One region of the Halobacillus litoralis genome, then DNA from elsewhere that is predicted to be linked to it. Evidence: predicted binding sites of a transcription regulator. Region 1 holds the regulator's gene; the other holds the start of a gene.
The links. The regulator LexA, encoded in region 1, represses DNA repair genes until DNA is damaged. The targets are predictions, from matches to a motif close to CGAACATATGTTCG.
Positions count from the first base shown of each region.

Region 2: uvrB (excinuclease ABC subunit UvrB) is a predicted target of LexA. The motif match lies at 6,842-6,855, and genes of this name have one in related genera.

Region 1 covers NZ_CP129016.1:2,946,151-2,954,975, forward strand. The annotation lists gene tkt (transketolase) at 1-482, opposite strand, end outside; gene LC065_RS15100 (DUF896 domain-containing protein) at 663-896, opposite strand; gene LC065_RS15105 (YneB family resolvase-like protein) at 981-1,640, opposite strand; gene lexA (transcriptional repressor LexA) at 1,942-2,565, shown strand; gene LC065_RS15115 (hypothetical protein) at 2,614-2,838, opposite strand; gene glnA (type I glutamate--ammonia ligase) at 2,956-4,287, opposite strand; gene LC065_RS15125 (MerR family transcriptional regulator) at 4,312-4,716, opposite strand; gene LC065_RS15130 (methionine gamma-lyase family protein) at 4,843-6,090, opposite strand; gene hflX (GTPase HflX) at 6,148-7,380, opposite strand; gene LC065_RS15140 (AAA family ATPase) at 7,461-8,405, opposite strand; gene LC065_RS15145 (hypothetical protein) at 8,418-8,558, opposite strand; gene hfq (RNA chaperone Hfq) at 8,564-8,788, opposite strand.
Region 2 covers NZ_CP129016.1:1,809,922-1,818,746, forward strand. The annotation lists gene LC065_RS09070 (zinc dependent phospholipase C family protein) at 1-462, shown strand, start outside; gene LC065_RS09075 (COX15/CtaA family protein) at 566-1,513, shown strand; gene LC065_RS09080 (DEAD/DEAH box helicase) at 1,604-4,807, opposite strand; gene LC065_RS09085 (peptide chain release factor 3) at 5,125-6,714, shown strand; gene uvrB (excinuclease ABC subunit UvrB) at 6,930-8,825, shown strand, end outside.

The sequences.
Region 1 (8,825 bases):
ATCAAGTCACCATCACCACAAATCGTATATGTGTAATGGTCAACAACGTTGTACCCTTCGCGATTATATTTCCCGGAAAGATGAGCTTCTGCCATCGCCATTCCGGTCGCCATTGCAATACCCTGCCCTAGGGGACCTGTAGTTGCTTCTACACCGTCTGTATGACCAAACTCTGGGTGCCCAGGGGTTTTTGAATCCCATTGACGGAAGGACTTAAGGTCGTCCATCGTCACGTTATAACCGGATAAGTGGAGCAAGCTGTAAAGAAGCATAGATCCGTGTCCAGCTGATAGGACGAAACGGTCGCGGTCAAACCAGTTCGAGTTTTTCGGATTGTGATCCATGAACTGAGTCCATAGCGTATATGCCATCGGTGCTGCACCCATCGGCATCCCCGGGTGTCCGGAGTTTGCTTTTTCTACTGCATCGATTGTTAAAGTTCTAATCGTATTGATTGATGTTTGTTCAAGGCTGTTTGCCATGTTCAACATTCCCCTTTCGTTTCAGGTATATGTACCATGTATTATCCTATAATGAAATTCATTTCGAAACAAGCTTTGTGCAAAATTTCGCACAGCCTCAAACCTAATTTCCCCCTTATTCAGGGAATTAAACAAGAAAAAATCCGCATTCGAAAATTATCGAATACGGACGATTTGGCCTTAATTCTTTTTTTCGTTCTTTTGCATTTGACGAAGCTTCTCTGGAGTTACGTCATTCCCTTTCGGATCAATGACGGTCACACCTTTCAGCTGATTCTTGAAGGATGCGCGCGCATTTTTCAAATATTCATGGCGCAGCTTCTGTTGTTCCGCTTTCTCTTCCTTCGAAAGCTCTTCCTGCTTAGATTTATTAGCTAGCTCATTTATACGATTAATTTTTTCTTTTGATAACATAGATCCTTCTCCTTTAATCATAGTCTGGATCGTAAAACATGAAAAAGACAAGAAATCCAAAGATCCTTGTCCACACATCCTATATTACCGTGATTCTTCCTCTTTTTCAAGCGATAGGTACTCTTTGTATCTGCGATGCACCGTAGCTTTTGATACATCATATCCCAACCCTCTCAAAGTCGCTGCGATATCTTTGAATGTCAAGTCATTTTTCCTTAATCGAACAACCTCTTCAATAGGAAAGTCGATTCTCTCACGACCGGGTGCCTGATCACGGTTGGATAAGTTGGCGGATGGATCATAGCCGCCCTCTACCGCTTTTCTCATCCCCCGCCGTATTTTCATATTATGTATTTTCCTTTGGTATTCTTCTACGATGCCAACAATCTGTAATACCATCGAATCTGATTCCGATAACTGTAATTCTCCATGGTTGGAAAGGGAGTACACCTTGACCTTCAAACGGTTCAATTGATGAAACAAAGCGATCTTCGTATTTCCTCGGCCTAATCGTGTTTCATCTTGGATTAATAAGGCTTCCGCACGCCCTGAAGAAAAGCATTCCAGCATGCGGAAAATCCCTTCACGTTCAATATCGTAACCACTCGCTTGTTCTTCAATGCACTCCACAACTTCGAAGCCGTGATGATCCGCCATGGATGTCAACTCAGCTTTCTGCCGCTTTAAAGAAGTCACTTGAGCTTCTTTTTCCGTACTTACCCTGCAATATAAAATTACTCTCACTTGGATGTTCCTCTCTCTTTCTCTATTAAACAGCTGTGACCATAGAATAATAGAGAATGATAAAACTAACAATAAAAAGAATGATGTAGGTGTAATCCAGCTTAGATAATTTATTAAACATTGATAACCCCTCCGCTTTCCTAGAACGAACGTTCTTAAGAACCTGTGTTCGCGTTTGTTAATTCTCATTATATACGAACACAGGTTCTTGTCAATGGTTTTTTTCGAACGCGTGTTTGTATTTTTGAAATATAAGTGGTACAATGTGGTTACTATAATCCTATGTACGAGGTGCTAATCTATGAGTAAACTTTCAAAGCGGCAGCAGGAAATACTAGATTTTATTAAAGAACAGGTTCTAGCAAAAGGATATCCACCATCCGTAAGGGAGATCGGTCAATCCGTTGGTCTTGCTTCAAGTTCGACTGTGCATGGTCACTTGTCCAGATTGGAGAAAAAAGGATATATTAGACGCGATCCGACCAAACCTCGTGCCATTGAAGTAATTGAATTAGAAGAAGATCACAGCATCCCGAGAAGTGAAGCTTCTTACGCTCCAGTAATCGGTAAAGTCACGGCGGGGTCACCGATTACAGCTGTTGAAAACATTGAAGAATATGTCCCTCTACCCGATTCACTTGCAGGGTCGGATGACAACACCTTCGTACTAATTGTACAAGGTGAAAGTATGATCGAGGCAGGAATTCTTGACGGGGATATGGTCATCGTCAGACAACAACAGACCGCTCAGAACGGCGACATCGTTGTTGCAATGACGGAAGACGAAGAAGCCACTGTGAAGCGGTTCTTCAAAGAAAGAAATCATGTTCGCTTGCAGCCTGAGAACGCAACGATGGAACCCATTCTATTACAGGATGTATCCATTCTTGGGAAAGTCGTAGGTCTTTACAGGACCGTACACTAAAAGAAAGAGGCGAGGTTTAGTTAAACCTCGCCTCTTTCTTTACTTATGTCATACTCCATAACTTTTACGGATAGATGTTAAAGGAAGTACAGACAATATATGATCTTTTATAATCGTTCCCACCTGTTTTCGCTCATAGAAGTAAGCAATGATCTGTTCATCCTGAATGTCGACCACTCTCACCACTCTTTGTGATATGACGCCTTCGCGATTGATATAGATCCACGCCAACTTAATCTTCTCCAGTTTCATAAGCTGGAAGTACGCTTCCATTGGTAACCCTCTATAACTGGAGCGTTTGTTCTTATTTTTGTTACATGTAACTCCCCATCGAAAGTATAGAAATACATAAAAAACCCTTGAAGCTAAAAGCTTCAAGGGTTTTATACTTTAATACGTCTGCAAATATTGTTCGCGTTCCCACGGATGAACCTGGGTGCGGAACATATCCCATTCGATTTCTTTCGCTTCAATGAAGTGTTCAAATAGGTGTTCCCCTAGGGCTTCTACCATAATCGGATCCTGATGCAGCTCTTCCAGTGCATCATACAATGTAGCAGGCAGGTCTTTCACCCCGTGAGCTTCCCGCTCTTTCTTATCCATCACGTAAATGTTTCGATCGACAGGAGCAGGTGCTTCCAGTTTATTTTCCACACCATCAAGTCCAGCAGCAAGAAGTACAGCCATCGCCATGTATGGGTTCGCTGATGGATCCACACTGCGTACTTCGATTCTTGTGCTCAATCCACGGGATGTAGGAACACGTACGAGCGGACTACGGTTTTGACCGGACCATGCTACATAACACGGTGCTTCATACCCTGGCACAAGACGTTTGTAGGAATTGACGGTAGGGTTCGTCACGGCTGTGAAGTTCGTTGCATGCTTGATAATGCCTGCTGTGAACTGATAAGCCACCTCAGACAATTGTTCCTTCCCTTTCTCATCAAAGAACGCATTGCCCTTTTCATTGAAAAGAGACATGTTCGCGTGCATACCAGATCCGTTTACACCGAACAATGGTTTAGGCATGAATGTTGCATGCAAACCATGTTGACGTGCAATGGTTTTAACGACGAGTTTGAATGTTTGGATATCATCACAATGCTTGATTGCATCCGCATATTTGAAGTCAATTTCGTGCTGGCCTGGAGCTACTTCATGGTGAGAGGCCTCAATTTCAAAGCCCATTTCCTCAAGCTCTAGGACGATATCCCGGCGGCAGTTTTCGCCAAGGTCGGTCGGTGCTAAGTCGAAGTAGCCACCTTTATCATTCAATTCCATCGTTGGTTCGCCTTTTTCATCTAATTTGAATAGGAAAAATTCAGGTTCTGTACCAATGTTGAAAGCAGAAAATCCGAGTTTCTCCATTTTTTTGATGTTACGCTTCAAATTGTAGCGTGGGCATCCTTCAAAAGGAGTTTGGTCTGGGTTATAGATGTCACAGATGAATCGTGCAACTTTCCCTTTTTCAGAAGTCCAAGGGAAGACGACGAAAGTATCCAGGTCTGGGACCAAATACATGTCAGACTCCTCGATACGAACGAAACCTTCAATAGAGGATCCGTCAAACATCATCATGCCATCAATAGCTTTATCCAACTGGCTAAGTGGAATTTCCACATTTTTGATTGTACCAAGCATATCCGTGAACTGCAGACGGATAAACTTGACGTTTTCCTCATCGATTTTTTTGTAAATTTCTTCTTTAGTTAAACCCATTGAATTTCTCCTCTCAACACAATATTAATGGAAGAACCTTGACATTTCTCCCTGTCTGATTGCTAATTTACCTTGTCTTCCCGCTGTGAATAGTTCTCGTTGCAGCATACGACGAAGTTCTTTTTCGGTAAGTTCATTGTGTACTTCCTTCACCTGATCCTCATCATATACTTCATTATCTGGCTGATCGTTCAGCTTCAGAACTTTCTTGATTCCGGCCATGTTCACACCCTGATCGATCAAGTCTTTAATTTCAAGAAGTCGATCGACATCATTGAATGAAAACATACGTCGGTTCCCTTCTGAACGGGCCGGCTGAACAAGCTCGTGCTGTTCATAGTACCGAATCTGCCGTGCAGTAAGGTCTGTCAATGATTGAACAATCCCCATCGGGAATAACGGCATAGAACGACGAATTTCATCACTCATCGATGTGCCACCTCCCCATAAGAATGATACTTTAATTATACGTCACGAAAGGGATATGTCAACATATGTGAGGAATGTTCACACAATTTGGAGATGTTTTTTGAAAGGGTTACCATTCCCTTTGCTTCAAGCTTTGACCATACCCTCTTCTACCAACTGTTGCACCGCTTGTACGACAGCGATCTTTACATGCGCATAAGTCAATCCCCCTTGGACGAAGGCTGTATATGGGGGGCGAATAGGACCGTCGGCGGTCAATTCGAGACTGGCTCCTTGAATGAAAGTCCCTGCAGCCATGATCACTTCGTCCTCATACCCCGGCATGACGCTTGGCTCTGGTTTGAATTGGGAATTGATCGGGGATGCCTGCTGAATGGATTGACAGAAGCTGATCATTTGTTCAGCGGTTTTAAAGTTGACGGATTGAATTAAATCTGTTCTCTTCACATCATAAGCAGGATTGGTGTCGAAACCCCATTCACTTAAATATTTCGAAGTGAAAATAGCTCCTTTCAAAGCTTCTCCCACGACATGAGGGGCAAGGAAAATCCCTTGATACATCTCTTGCAGGCTGTTCAAACTCGGGCCTGTTTCCTTCCCTAGCCCAGGAGCTGTCAATCGATAGCTGCATTTTTCAATGAGGGATTTACGTCCTGCAATGTACCCACCGACTCTGGCAATTCCACCTCCAGGGTTCTTAATTAACGAACCAGCGATCATATCAGCGCCTACTTCAAGCGGCTCTTTCGTTTCTACGAATTCACCATAACAATTGTCAACAAAAATAATCACATCGTCTTTTATGTCACGCACAAATCGTATGATGGATTGTAACTCGTCAATGAGGAATGAAGGACGGTCCTCGTATCCTTTTGATCTTTGGATGGCTACCACCTTCGTCTTATCTTGCATAGCTGTTCGGATTCTATCATGGGCAAAAGCTCCGTTTTCTTCTAAAGGAACGGTTTGATAGCTGATACCAAAATCACGTAGAGAACCTGTATCTTTCTTGTCCTCAGAACCAATGACATCTCTTAGGGTGTCATAAGGTTCTCCTGATATGTATAGCAGTTCATCACCCGGACGTAATACCCCGAATAAGGCTGTGGTGATTGCATGTGTTCCCGAGATGAGCTGAGGTCTGACAAGCGCATCTTCCGCTTTGAATATCTCTGCATACAATGCTTCCAGAGTGTCTCGCCCGAAATCATCATAGCCATAACCTGTTGTCGGGTTAAAATGAGAATCGCTGACCCTCAGTTTATGGAAGGCCTTTAAAACTTTTTCTTGATTGTAATCGACAATCTCGTCAACCCTATGATGTTGGTTCTTAATCTCTTTTTCTACACGTTGTTTCATTTCTTGAATGTTCATGATGGGTCCTCTTCCTATCTTGCAGTATATTTCGTTGTTCCAACGTTTTGTTCATATTTATAATATTTGATGTTTCAATGGGTGTTCGGGATGGATGAAACCGTGAAGGGCATAGCCCTCTTTTTCTTCATAAAAATTTATGCTCGTAATCATACTGTAGGCCTTGAATTGCTGCAGCCGTTTCCCTTCAGAAGCCGGCACGAAAACATCATACTCATCCCACTCTTCTCTTAAAACCTCTTCGATTTTATGAAGGACACGTTTACGATCGATTGGATCATGCACGCTCACTGTCAGCGAAGGGAAGGAGTGCGGAATGAAATCCTCCTTCAGTAGATCTTTCTTATTATATACGGTCAGTATCGGCAGTTGACCAGCCCCGAGTTCGTCCAACAACTTCAATACAGTCTTTTCCTGCTGCATATGATCAGGGTGTGAAGCATCAACCATATGAACGATAAAATCTGCCTCTGTCACTTCTTCTAACGTAGATCGGAATGCTGCTATGAGCGTCGTTGGCAAGTCCTGAATGAATCCTACCGTATCAGATAGGAGAGCCAAAAAGCCAGAAGGAAGGCTCATCTGCCTTGTCAAAGGATCGAGTGTAGCAAACAATAAATCCTCTTCAAAGGACTGGCTATCGGTTACTCTATTGAAGAAAGTCGATTTACCAGCATTCGTATAACCGACGATTGCCACTTGAAAGGCGCGGTTTTCTTTTCTCCGCTTCCGGTATTGCTCTCGTTGTTTAACGACCGTATCCAACCTCTTCTTGATATCATCAATTCTCCGTTGTATATGACGGCGGTCGGTTTCCAATTTGGTTTCACCAGGACCTCGTGTACCAATTCCTCCACCTAACCGGGATAACGCTGTCCCCTGTCCGGATAGCCGAGGAAGCATATATTGCAGTTGAGCAAGTTCTACCTGCAATTTCCCTTCTTTTGTACGGGCTCTTCCTGCAAAAATATCAAGGATCAGCTGACTTCTGTCGATCACGCGCACACCGACCCTATCCGCTATGTTTCTAAGCTGACCAGGAGATAACTCATCATTAAATATGACAAGCTCAGCTTCAGATTCCTCGGCTGCTTCTTTTATTTCTTCCAGTTTACCCTCACCTAAATATGTAGCCGGGTGAACCCGGTCACGCTTTTGAGTTATAATTTTACATACTTCTCCATTAGCGGTCTCAGTCAGCGACTGAAGCTCTTCCAAGGAAGACTGAAACCGTTCTTCCTTTTCGGATGGATCTTTTCTAGCAACTAACACGACCAATTCTTTTGCCATCTGTCTCTTCACCTACTCTTCCATCTGCCTGTATCTTTTTCATCATAACAGAAAAATGATTCCTATGAATGGACGACCGTTCAGATCAAGTCTGTTTCTTGTAAAGGAAAGTCAAAGTCTTCAGCCTGTAGGGTCATCAATGTCTTCTTCTTAGGGTTAGGGGTGCTGATTACTCTCCAGGCATGTTTTCGAATGGCCTCTTCAATAAGGTTCCTTACATAACGGGCATTTGAAAAATTTTCCTCGCGCCTGACGTACACGTAGGCCAGATGTTGGAAAAGTTTTCGTTCCGCCTCTTTTGTTAAACAATATTCCCTTTCTTCAATCATTCCAAAAGCAATCTGGGTAAGTTCTTTAGCAGAATAGTCCTTAAATGAAAGCTGGATGGGGAACCGGGAAGCAAGACCTGGATTTAATGTCAGAAAATCTTCCATTTCATCTGGATAACCAGCAAGGATAATAATGCATTCATTATGATGATCTTCCATGCATTTCACCAATGTATCAATCGCTTCTTTTCCGAAATCCTTTTCTCCACCTCTTGCTAAGGAATAGGCTTCATCAATAAAAAGGACTCCCCCCAATGCTTTATGGATCAGATCCTTCGTCTTTTGGGCTGTATGACCGATATACTCGCCTACAAGGTCACTCCGATCCGCTTCTATGAATTGACCCTTATCAAGCACCCCGACTTCACGGAATAACGCAGCAACCATTCGCGCGACGGTCGTCTTTCCCGTACCGGGATTTCCGTGGAAAACCATGTGTAGTACTTGCGCATTCGATTTCAATCCTGCTTCTTCTCTTTTCTTTGAAACGAGCACCTGTGCATAGATTTCTTTGACCCTGGTCTTTAAATCCTCCATTCCAATGATGGAATTGAAAAATTCCTCGATCTTCAGAAAAGGCGCCCCCGTCTGTTTGAGGGTGGCTGCTTTCCGATCAGGAATCGCTTTTTCTTTAGAATCATTCAACACAATATTGATTGTGCTGCTCGGTCTCACTGTTTTCGCTTGGGGTTGCACATCGATCCCTCCTCATTCTTCTTCATCATACGCGTAGGGATGGTTTCCTGTGACAAACGCCCAATGGGTGGATGCGCTTCTTTCATTCCCTTCATCCATGAAAGAAGCGGGTGCCGTATAAAGGCACCCGCTTCTTTCGGTTTCATGAACCATTCACACTATTCTTTATCCAATGAAACATTTTTGACAGGAGCAAATGTTGAAATGGCATGTTTGAAAATCAATTGTTGCTTTCCTTCTGTCTCTAACAAGACAGTGAAGTTGTCGAAGGCTTTAACGATGCCTCTCAATTGAAATCCGTTGAGCAGAAAGACAGTCACCTGCATGCGTTCTTTCCTTAATTGATTCAAATAATTGTCCTGGATATTAACCGATTGGGCCATGGATCTTCCTCCTCTTTTCTATCTGTAATAATACGAT
Region 2 (8,825 bases), 1.1 Mb from region 1:
TATTATGTCATGTTCATTTATTTAAGTGTACGAAGACAGGCTTGGCAGGTGGTGAACGATATAGAACCGATGCGGTCTTTATTTCGTTTAGTCCATGATCTGTTTGAGCATCCTGTCGTTTTTATCCTGCGTCATGCGGGTCATTCCTTGTTTGTGTGGGGAATCTTTTTTGTTATTGTTCTGATTTGGAAAGGAAGAGGGCTCTCGAAGTGGACCGCTTTTTCCTATGGGTGGCTTGGGCATGTGGTTCTTGATATTCTTACCCACCATGATGATGCGGTTCCTATGTTTTATCCGGTAAGCAGCTATACGTTTAAAAGCCCAGTTTCCTACTGGGACGATGACCATTATGCGAACATTTTTTCTATGATCAATACCCTGCTGATTGCGGTTTCTCTTCTCTATTTGCTCATTAGTAAATTAAGGAAGAAACGCCGTTCACAAAAAGTTCATGACTCATGACGGCGCTTTCCTTTCTCTATCATCTAAAATTCATGATATGATTTACTTAGGAAACAAACAATATTCATGACACCATGATCATAGATAGAGAAAGGGTAAGACGATGAAGAAATTTTCAATTCTAACAACGTTCGTTACGTTTCTCGCGTTGATCCTCGGAAACCTGGTCGTTGCGACAAATTCAGGGGATGCGTGTGGGACGACGTGGCCGGTCTGTAATGGGAAGATTTTCCCTGATATTACGGACTATCACGTCATTATAGAGTATTCACACCGTTTGATGGTCCCATTGCTTATCATGTTAACCGGCCTCAATGCTCTAGGTGCGATCTATAAATACCGCAAAAACAAATCTGTATTTATTTTAGCTATTCTAAGTTTGGCACTGCTTGTCTTTCAGTCCATTGTTGGTGGATTGAACGTCCTTCTCGGTACACCACCAGGGTTTACGACGTTCGACGTTACGTTCAGTCAGCTGCTGTTAATCGTACTCGTGTTGTTGAGTTATAGTCTGCATGAGAAGAAGATCGAGCTGAACCGGACGAGCTGGGCATCGGTATCGATGAGTTACCGGGCTTTTCTGATCGGGTATATTGCCTACATTGCCCAGGTGATTCTCGGTGCCTTCTTTAAACACAGCCGCGCGAGCAATGTCATGATGGACATTCCAGCGATGGAGTACTTGATCACAAGTGAATCTGTTGCGAATGCCGTGTATTCTTTACACTGGGTCGCCACCTTTGTGGTCATTGTCGCAGCGATTTGGTTCGTGATCTATGCTTCAAGGTTCAAATATCACATCACGTTGTTGGGCCTATTTAATCTCTCTTCTGCTGAATGCAGTGGTAGGATTCATTATTGTCGTTACAGGCAATGTTGTTCTCGCTTCATCGATGCACATGCTCATTTCAACGGTGACGATGGTCATCGGAGCCTGCATCCTCGGAGGATACTGGTTCAAACTGCAAAAGAAAACAATGAAAGCATAAAAAAGGAAGCTGCCATATCTCGGCAGCTTCCTTTTTGGATGGGGATGGAAATTTCTGTATGACCCGGTCTTGAACTTTGTTCCAGACCGGGTCATACAGAAAATGCCAATTAAAACTTTAAAAAAGAAAAAGAGCCGTTTGGGAACGGCTCTTTATTGAAAGAGTTGTTTGATTTCTTCTTCACTTAGGGAAGTAAGCATGGATTCTCCAGGTTGGATGATTTGATCGACGAGGTCGCGTTTCTTTTGTTGGAGTTGATAAATGCGCTCTTCGATCGTACCTTCGGATATCATCCGGATGACCTGTACGACTTTTTCTTGACCGATGCGGTGGGCACGGCCGGCCGCCTGCTCTTCAATGGCCGGGTTCCACCAGAGGTCGTAGAGGATAACGGTGTCCGCGCCTGTGAGGTTCAGACCTGTACCTCCTGCTTTTAAGGAGATGAAGAACGCATCTTTTTCTCCTTCATTAAAAGCTTCAACCATTTCCATTCGTTTTTCTGTTTTTGTACTGCCATCTAAATAAAAGGCCTGTAATCCATCTTTGGCCAGTTCATCGTGCATCTTGGTCAGCATGCTCGAAAATTGAGAAAAGATCAACAGTCTGTGTCCGCTTTCTTTCAGCTCACGGGTCAGTTCTTTCAACTGTTCAAGCTTTCCGGACTGCCCTTCATAGTTTTCAAGGAACAATCCGGGGTGGCAGCAAATTTGCCGCAGTCTAGTAAGTCCCGCCAGAATCTCGAGCTTGCCTCGCTGAATGCCTTTGGTGGCAATTGTCTCTTGGATATCGTTTTGAATCCGCTCCAAGTAGGCGAGGTAGACCTCTTTCTGTTCCCGCGTCAGCTCTGAATATTGGACGGTATCAATCTTATCCGGCAGCTCATCGAGCACTTCTGTTTTCATCCGACGTAAAATGAACGGACGCGTCATCAGAGAGATTTTTTCCGGTTTCAATTGCAAAAACTTTTTCTTGCTCGTGAAAAATCCTGGCATGATTGTACGGAACAGTGACCATAGTTCCTGCAGGGAATTCTCAATTGGAGTACCACTTAAGGCAAAACGATGTCTTGATTTAATCGAACGAACAGCTACAGCTGTTTTCGTCGTTTCATTTTTAATCGCTTGTGATTCATCAAGGACCATCGCGTGAAACTTTTGCTCTTCATAAGAAGTGATATCCTGTCTGAGCAATGGATACGATGTAATCCATATATCTTTATCTGCTGCTTCGTTCAGCGCTTCTTGTCTTGCCATTGGGTCCCCAGTCAAAATCTGCACCGACAATTGGGGTGCGAATTTTTCAATCTCCTTTTTCCAATTGTAGACGAGTGAGGCAGGAGCGATGATGATGGCAGGGTCTGTCATGTTCCCTTTTATCTTTTCATCTAACAAAAAGGTGATCGTTTGGATGGTTTTCCCTAACCCCATATCGTCAGCGAGCACGCCGCCTAAACCGTAATGGCTGAGCATCTTCATCCAGCGAAAGCCGGTCAATTGGTATGGCCGTAAATCCGCCTGCAGACCTTCTGGAGGATCGATTTCAAAGGATTGAGGTGATTTCAATCGATCGACAAGCTCTTGGAAAAGCTGGTTTCTTTCTGCTTCATTCGGATTCAGGGCATCTTCCACCTGCAGGCTACGTGCAGTAGATACTTGGAAGTGGTTGTTCTCTAAATCTTTCGTGCTCAAGTCCAGATCATCAACAAGCTTTTGAAAACGGTCAAAGGATTCACTCGTTAACGCCATGAGTGCACCATCAGATAAACGGTAATACTTTTTCCGTTCAATGACGGCTTTTAGAGCTTCGGTCACATCGTCATCACTAATGCCATCGATGGTGAAATTAATATCCAGCCAATTGCCGTCGCTCTCAAGTTCAACCGATGTCTTCAGTTCGAGTGGTCGATCTTCTACAAGGGAACGGACGGAAGAAGAAAGGTAGACGTCACTGTGCTCTTTCAACTTAGGCAGGTAATGATAAAGGAATTGATCCAGTTTGTCCTCGTCTTCAATGTAGACCATCTCTCCATCAAACTTGAATTCGGCAAGCTCAATGATCTGCATGATTTCCTGTTCTGTCTGTCGATCCCGTCTTACAATCGTTTGATTGCTCAATGGCTGCTCATTGAACGGATCGATTGTTAAATCACCATATTGAAACTTCACATCAATCGTGAGTGTCCACTGTTGAAAATCCAAGTAGGCCTTAGCGACGAGCGACTCCTGCACAATTTTTTCTTGTGCGGATCGATCAAGCTGTACATCTGCGATGGTCTCAAGTTCAGGAAGAACATAGGATACAATCCCTTCCATATCATGATGGCTTACCGTGTGGTTGCCATTTGAATTGTAAGGAAGGATGGTGTAAAGCGTTTGAAGAACCTCTTCCTTCTGATTATCGACAGGATAAAAGCTTCCTTTTTTATAGAGAAGGTGGTAATCCGAAAGATAATCGTAATCTTTCAAATGGTTCATGTGCATATGAAAGTGACCTCGTTCTTCCGAAACATAAAAAGAAAGATTCGGAAACTCTTCTTCGAAACGAACAAGTCCCACGTTTTCCCCACGCTCCATGACCTCTGCCTGCTGCTTTTCTAAAAGAGGGAGCAGTTGAGTAGCAAGAGTTGGAGTGATTTTTAATACTTTCGGTTCGGCTGAATTCCACTGTTGCTCATAAAACTGCTCTTGTTCATACGCAAGCTGTAAAAGTCTTAAAATTTCCTTGTCATCAGCAGAAAAGGAGTGTTCTGCCGGATCGTATGTGAACTTTTTTGTAATGCGGTACGCCTGATCTTTACGTATATGGTCAAGCAAATCACGAATGTTTTTAATCACATAGGGATAATTTTCACCGAGCTTCATTTCCAATCCGAGACTTTTAGAACCGAGAATCGATTGGAGGTGGAGGTAATAATGGATTTGAAGAGGTTTCTTCAAATCCTGGGCTCCGCGATTTTCCTGCCGCTGCCTGAAAGCCTCGAACAAGCTGACCGCAAACATCCGGTCCTGGTTCGTCAAACCGGATTGTGATTTCCGCCCTTTTTCTGCTAGTTTCGGCGCCAGATCTTCTAACGTTTTTTCACGGATGGCGATCAGGACAGCCGCAATATGTTTGCAAGTGTAATAGGTGGAATACGCGGCACATTCACACGTTGCTTCGACATCTTCGTCCTCAAAAAAGAAAACACGGACTTCATAGTCGTGCGTACCTGCAACGACTGCCCGCCATGAACGAATCGCACTATTATGAGAAAGGCCGTACACTTTTCCACGGTCGAAATATTGCTTTCCACGTGTGTAAAAAGCCTGACCAGTAATTTTCTTTATATCGTTCGGTTGTAATAAGTAACTCTGCATAACTGGCATCCTTACTATCGTTTTTATCCCATTATAACAGGTTTGAACACCTAAAGAGAATGAGAGGAATTTAGGAAGAATTGTATGACCAGGTCATCCAGAATCTGGATGACCTGGCACACCAACATTTGGAAGGTGTTCGTTTTTGTGATTGATTTTACAAGTGGGTTATGCTAACTTTCAAAGTATAATCAAAAAATTCGACGAAGGCGCTTGAGTGTGTGAGCGCTTTTTTTATGGAGTGAATCTGCCAATGTAAAACGTATATCCTACCCAGCCTAATGTATTGAAATTCTTAATAAACGGAGGATATCACGATGAGTCTAATACAAAATGAAATGAAAAAACGCCGTACGTTTGCTATTATCTCCCACCCGGACGCCGGTAAAACAACGATGACGGAGAAAATGTTATTATTCGGAAACTTGATCCGATCCGCAGGTACGGTCAAAGGGAAAAAGTCTGGTAAGTTTGCAACTTCTGACTGGATGGAAATTGAGAAGCAGCGTGGAATTTCTGTCACGTCCAGTGTGATGAACTTCCCTTACAAAGATTATCAAGTGAATATTCTGGATACACCCGGACACGAAGATTTCAGTGAAGACACGTATCGCACATTGACTGCTGTTGACAGTGTTGTCATGGTCATTGATGGAACAAAAGGAATCGAGGCGCAGACGCTCAAGCTGTTTAAAGTTTGTAAAATGCGCGGCATCCCAATTTTCACTTTTATTAACAAAATGGACCGCGAAGGCCGTGAACCGCTGGAATTGATGGAAGAAATCGAAGAGACGTTGAATATCGAAACCTATCCAATGACCTGGCCGGCTGGAATGGGCAAGCGCTTCTTAGGCGTTTTCGACCGTGAAAATGAGCAGTTTGTTCAATACACAGGAAACGAGGAAGAAGAATACATTCCATACAGCGAACTTGATCAGCATCCTGAATTAACGGAGAATGCTACGTTCCGGGAATCGGAAGAAGAAATGGAAATGGTCGCTGAAGCTGGGGATACCTTCGATATGGAAAAAGTGATGCGCGGCGATCAGACGCCAGTCTTCTTCGGAAGTGCTCTGGCTCCATTCGGTGTGGAAACTTTCTTCAATTCATTCATTGATATGGCACCTGAACCGGCGCCGAGAAAATCGACAGAAGGTATTGTTTCTCCGGATCATGAGGAGTTCTCTGGTTTTATCTTTAAAATTCAGGCGAACATGAATCCGCAACACCGCGACCGAATTGCTTTTGTAAGAATCTGTTCCGGAAAATTCGAGCGCGGGATGAACGTTACACTTTCCCGTACAGGAAAAACGTTCAAGCTGGCACAATCCCAGCAATTTGTGGCTTCTTCCAGGGGAACCGTTGAGGAAGGGTATGCCGGGGATATTATCGGAATCTATGATCCGAACGTCTACCGAATCGGAGATACGATCGTAACTGGCAAATCCAACTTCGAGTACGATGAGCTTCCACAATTCCCACCTGAACTATTTAAGAAAGTAACGGCGAAGAACGTCATGAAATCCAAGCAGTTCAGAAAAGGGTTGGAACAGCTTGTGCAAGAAGGCGCAATCCAGTTGTTCAAACGCTATCGTTTCGAAGACTATATCATCGGAGCGGTTGGTGAGCTTCAATACGAAGTTTTTGAATACCGCATGAAGAACGAGTACAACGTAGATATCGAGTTGACTCCTCTTGGCGAACGCATCCCACGCTGGTTGAACGAAGACCAGGTCGATGAGTCGCTGTTTGATGAGCGAAACATGCTTGCGGAAGATCGTGAAGGCAACCCGCTTGTCCTCTTTAAGAACGACTTCTCTCTACGTTGGTTCCAAGATAAAAATCCAGACATCGAGCTGACCGACCTGTTCGAAGTCAACGAATACAACCAAACGTTGAATTCCTAATAAGCAAAGCACTTTGCATCCTGCAAAGTGCTTTTTTTATTGTGGGAAATGGGATAAACTGGATGACCTGGTGTGGAATTATCTTCCACACCAGGTCATCCAGTTATTTACAGAGAATATCCAAATACGAATGTTTGTTCGTTTGATGTTAGAATGGTAAACTGTTGTGGTAAACTAAAAAGTACGAGTATAGACAATGAACGGAGGTTTTCGTCGTGGAGGAGAAGTTTGAATTAGTTTCACAGTATTCACCTCAAGGGGATCAGCCGCGAGCAATTGAGGAACTTGTTCAAGGGATTGAACGAGGAGATAAGCATCAAACATTGCTCGGGGCCACAGGTACAGGAAAGACATTTACGATGTCCAATGTCATTGAGCGAGTGAATAAACCGACACTGATCATCGCCCATAATAAAACGCTTGCTGGACAGTTATATAGTGAGTTCAAAGAATTTTTCCCGAACAATGCTGTCGAGTATTTTGTCAGTTACTATGACTATTATCAGCCAGAAGCTTATGTGCCTTCGTCAGATACGTTTATTGAAAAAGATGCGAGCATCAATGATGAGATTGATAAATTACGTCACTCAGCGACTTCTGCTCTGTTTGAGCGGAACGATGTCATCATTGTTGCTAGTGTTTCTTGTATCTATGGTCTCGGTTCTCCCGACGAATACCGCAGCCAAGTGCTTTCCATAAGAACGGGTATGGAAAAAGACCGGGATGAGTTATTAAGAAATCTTGTAGATATCCAGTATGCGAGAAATGATATCGACTTTCAGCGCGGTACGTTCCGAGTCCGCGGGGATTCGGTTGAAATCATCCCCGCTTCAAGAGAGGAACATGCGATGCGGGTGGAATTCTTCGGAGATGAAATCGACCGCATCCGTGAAGTCGATGTACTGACTGGTGAAGTTGTCGGAGACCGGGACCACGTAGCGATTTTCCCAGCTTCACACTTCGTTACCCGTGAAGAAAAGCTGAAAAAAGCGATTAAGAATATAGAAAAAGAGTTAGAAGTCCGTCTGAAGGAATTGCGTGATCAAGATAAATTGCTGGAAGCCCAGCGTCTTGAACAACGGACAAATTATGATCTGGAAATGATGAACGAAATGGGCTTCTGCTCTGGAATTGAGAACTATTCAAGACACTTGACTTTCAGAGAAGAAGGAGCAACACCTTACACCTTGCTTGATTATTTTCCAGATGATTTCCTTATGATGATCGATGAGTCACACGTAACACTTCCTCAAGTCAGAGGGATGTACAACGGGGACCGAGCGCGAAAACAAGTACTGGTGGACCATGGGTTCCGACTGCCTTCAGCCATGGATAACCGGCCGCTCATGTTCCCTGAATTTGAAGAGCATATTAATCAGATTGCCTATGTTTCTGCGACCCCTGGCCCTTATGAAATTGAACATACACCGAAGATGGTTGAACAGATTATTCGACCTACAGGCTTATTGGATCCGGAAATTGATGTCCGCCCCATTCATGGTCAAATCGATGACCTTGTAGGGGAAATCAATAAACGGAAAGATAAAAATGAACGTGTCCTCGTAACGACATTAACGAAGAAGATGTCTGAGGATTTGACCGATTACCTTAAAGATTTAGGAATTAAGGTTGCTTATTTACACTCGGAAATTAAGACACTGGAACGTATTGAAATCATTCGTGATCTAAGGGTAGGGAAATACGATGTCATTGTTGGAATCAACCTGCTTCGTGAAGGACTGGATATTCCCGAAGTGTCACTCGTCACCATTTTGGATGCGGACAAAGAAGGGTTCCTGCGTTCCGACCGCTCCCTTATCCAGACGATTGGTCGAGCGGCACGTAATGAAAACGGTCGAGTGATTATGTATGCGGATAAGATGACGAAATCTATGCAGTTTGCGATTGATGAAACTTACAGACGCCGTGAAAAACAAATCGCTTATAACGAAGAGCATGGCGTCACACCGAAAACGATCAAGAAGGAAGTGCGTGACGTCATTAAAGCGACAAACGTTGCGGAGGACGAAGCTGGATATGATACAGGTAAGAAGCCTTCAGAAATGACGAAGAAAGAACGTCAGGAAATGATCGACAATCTAGAAACCGAA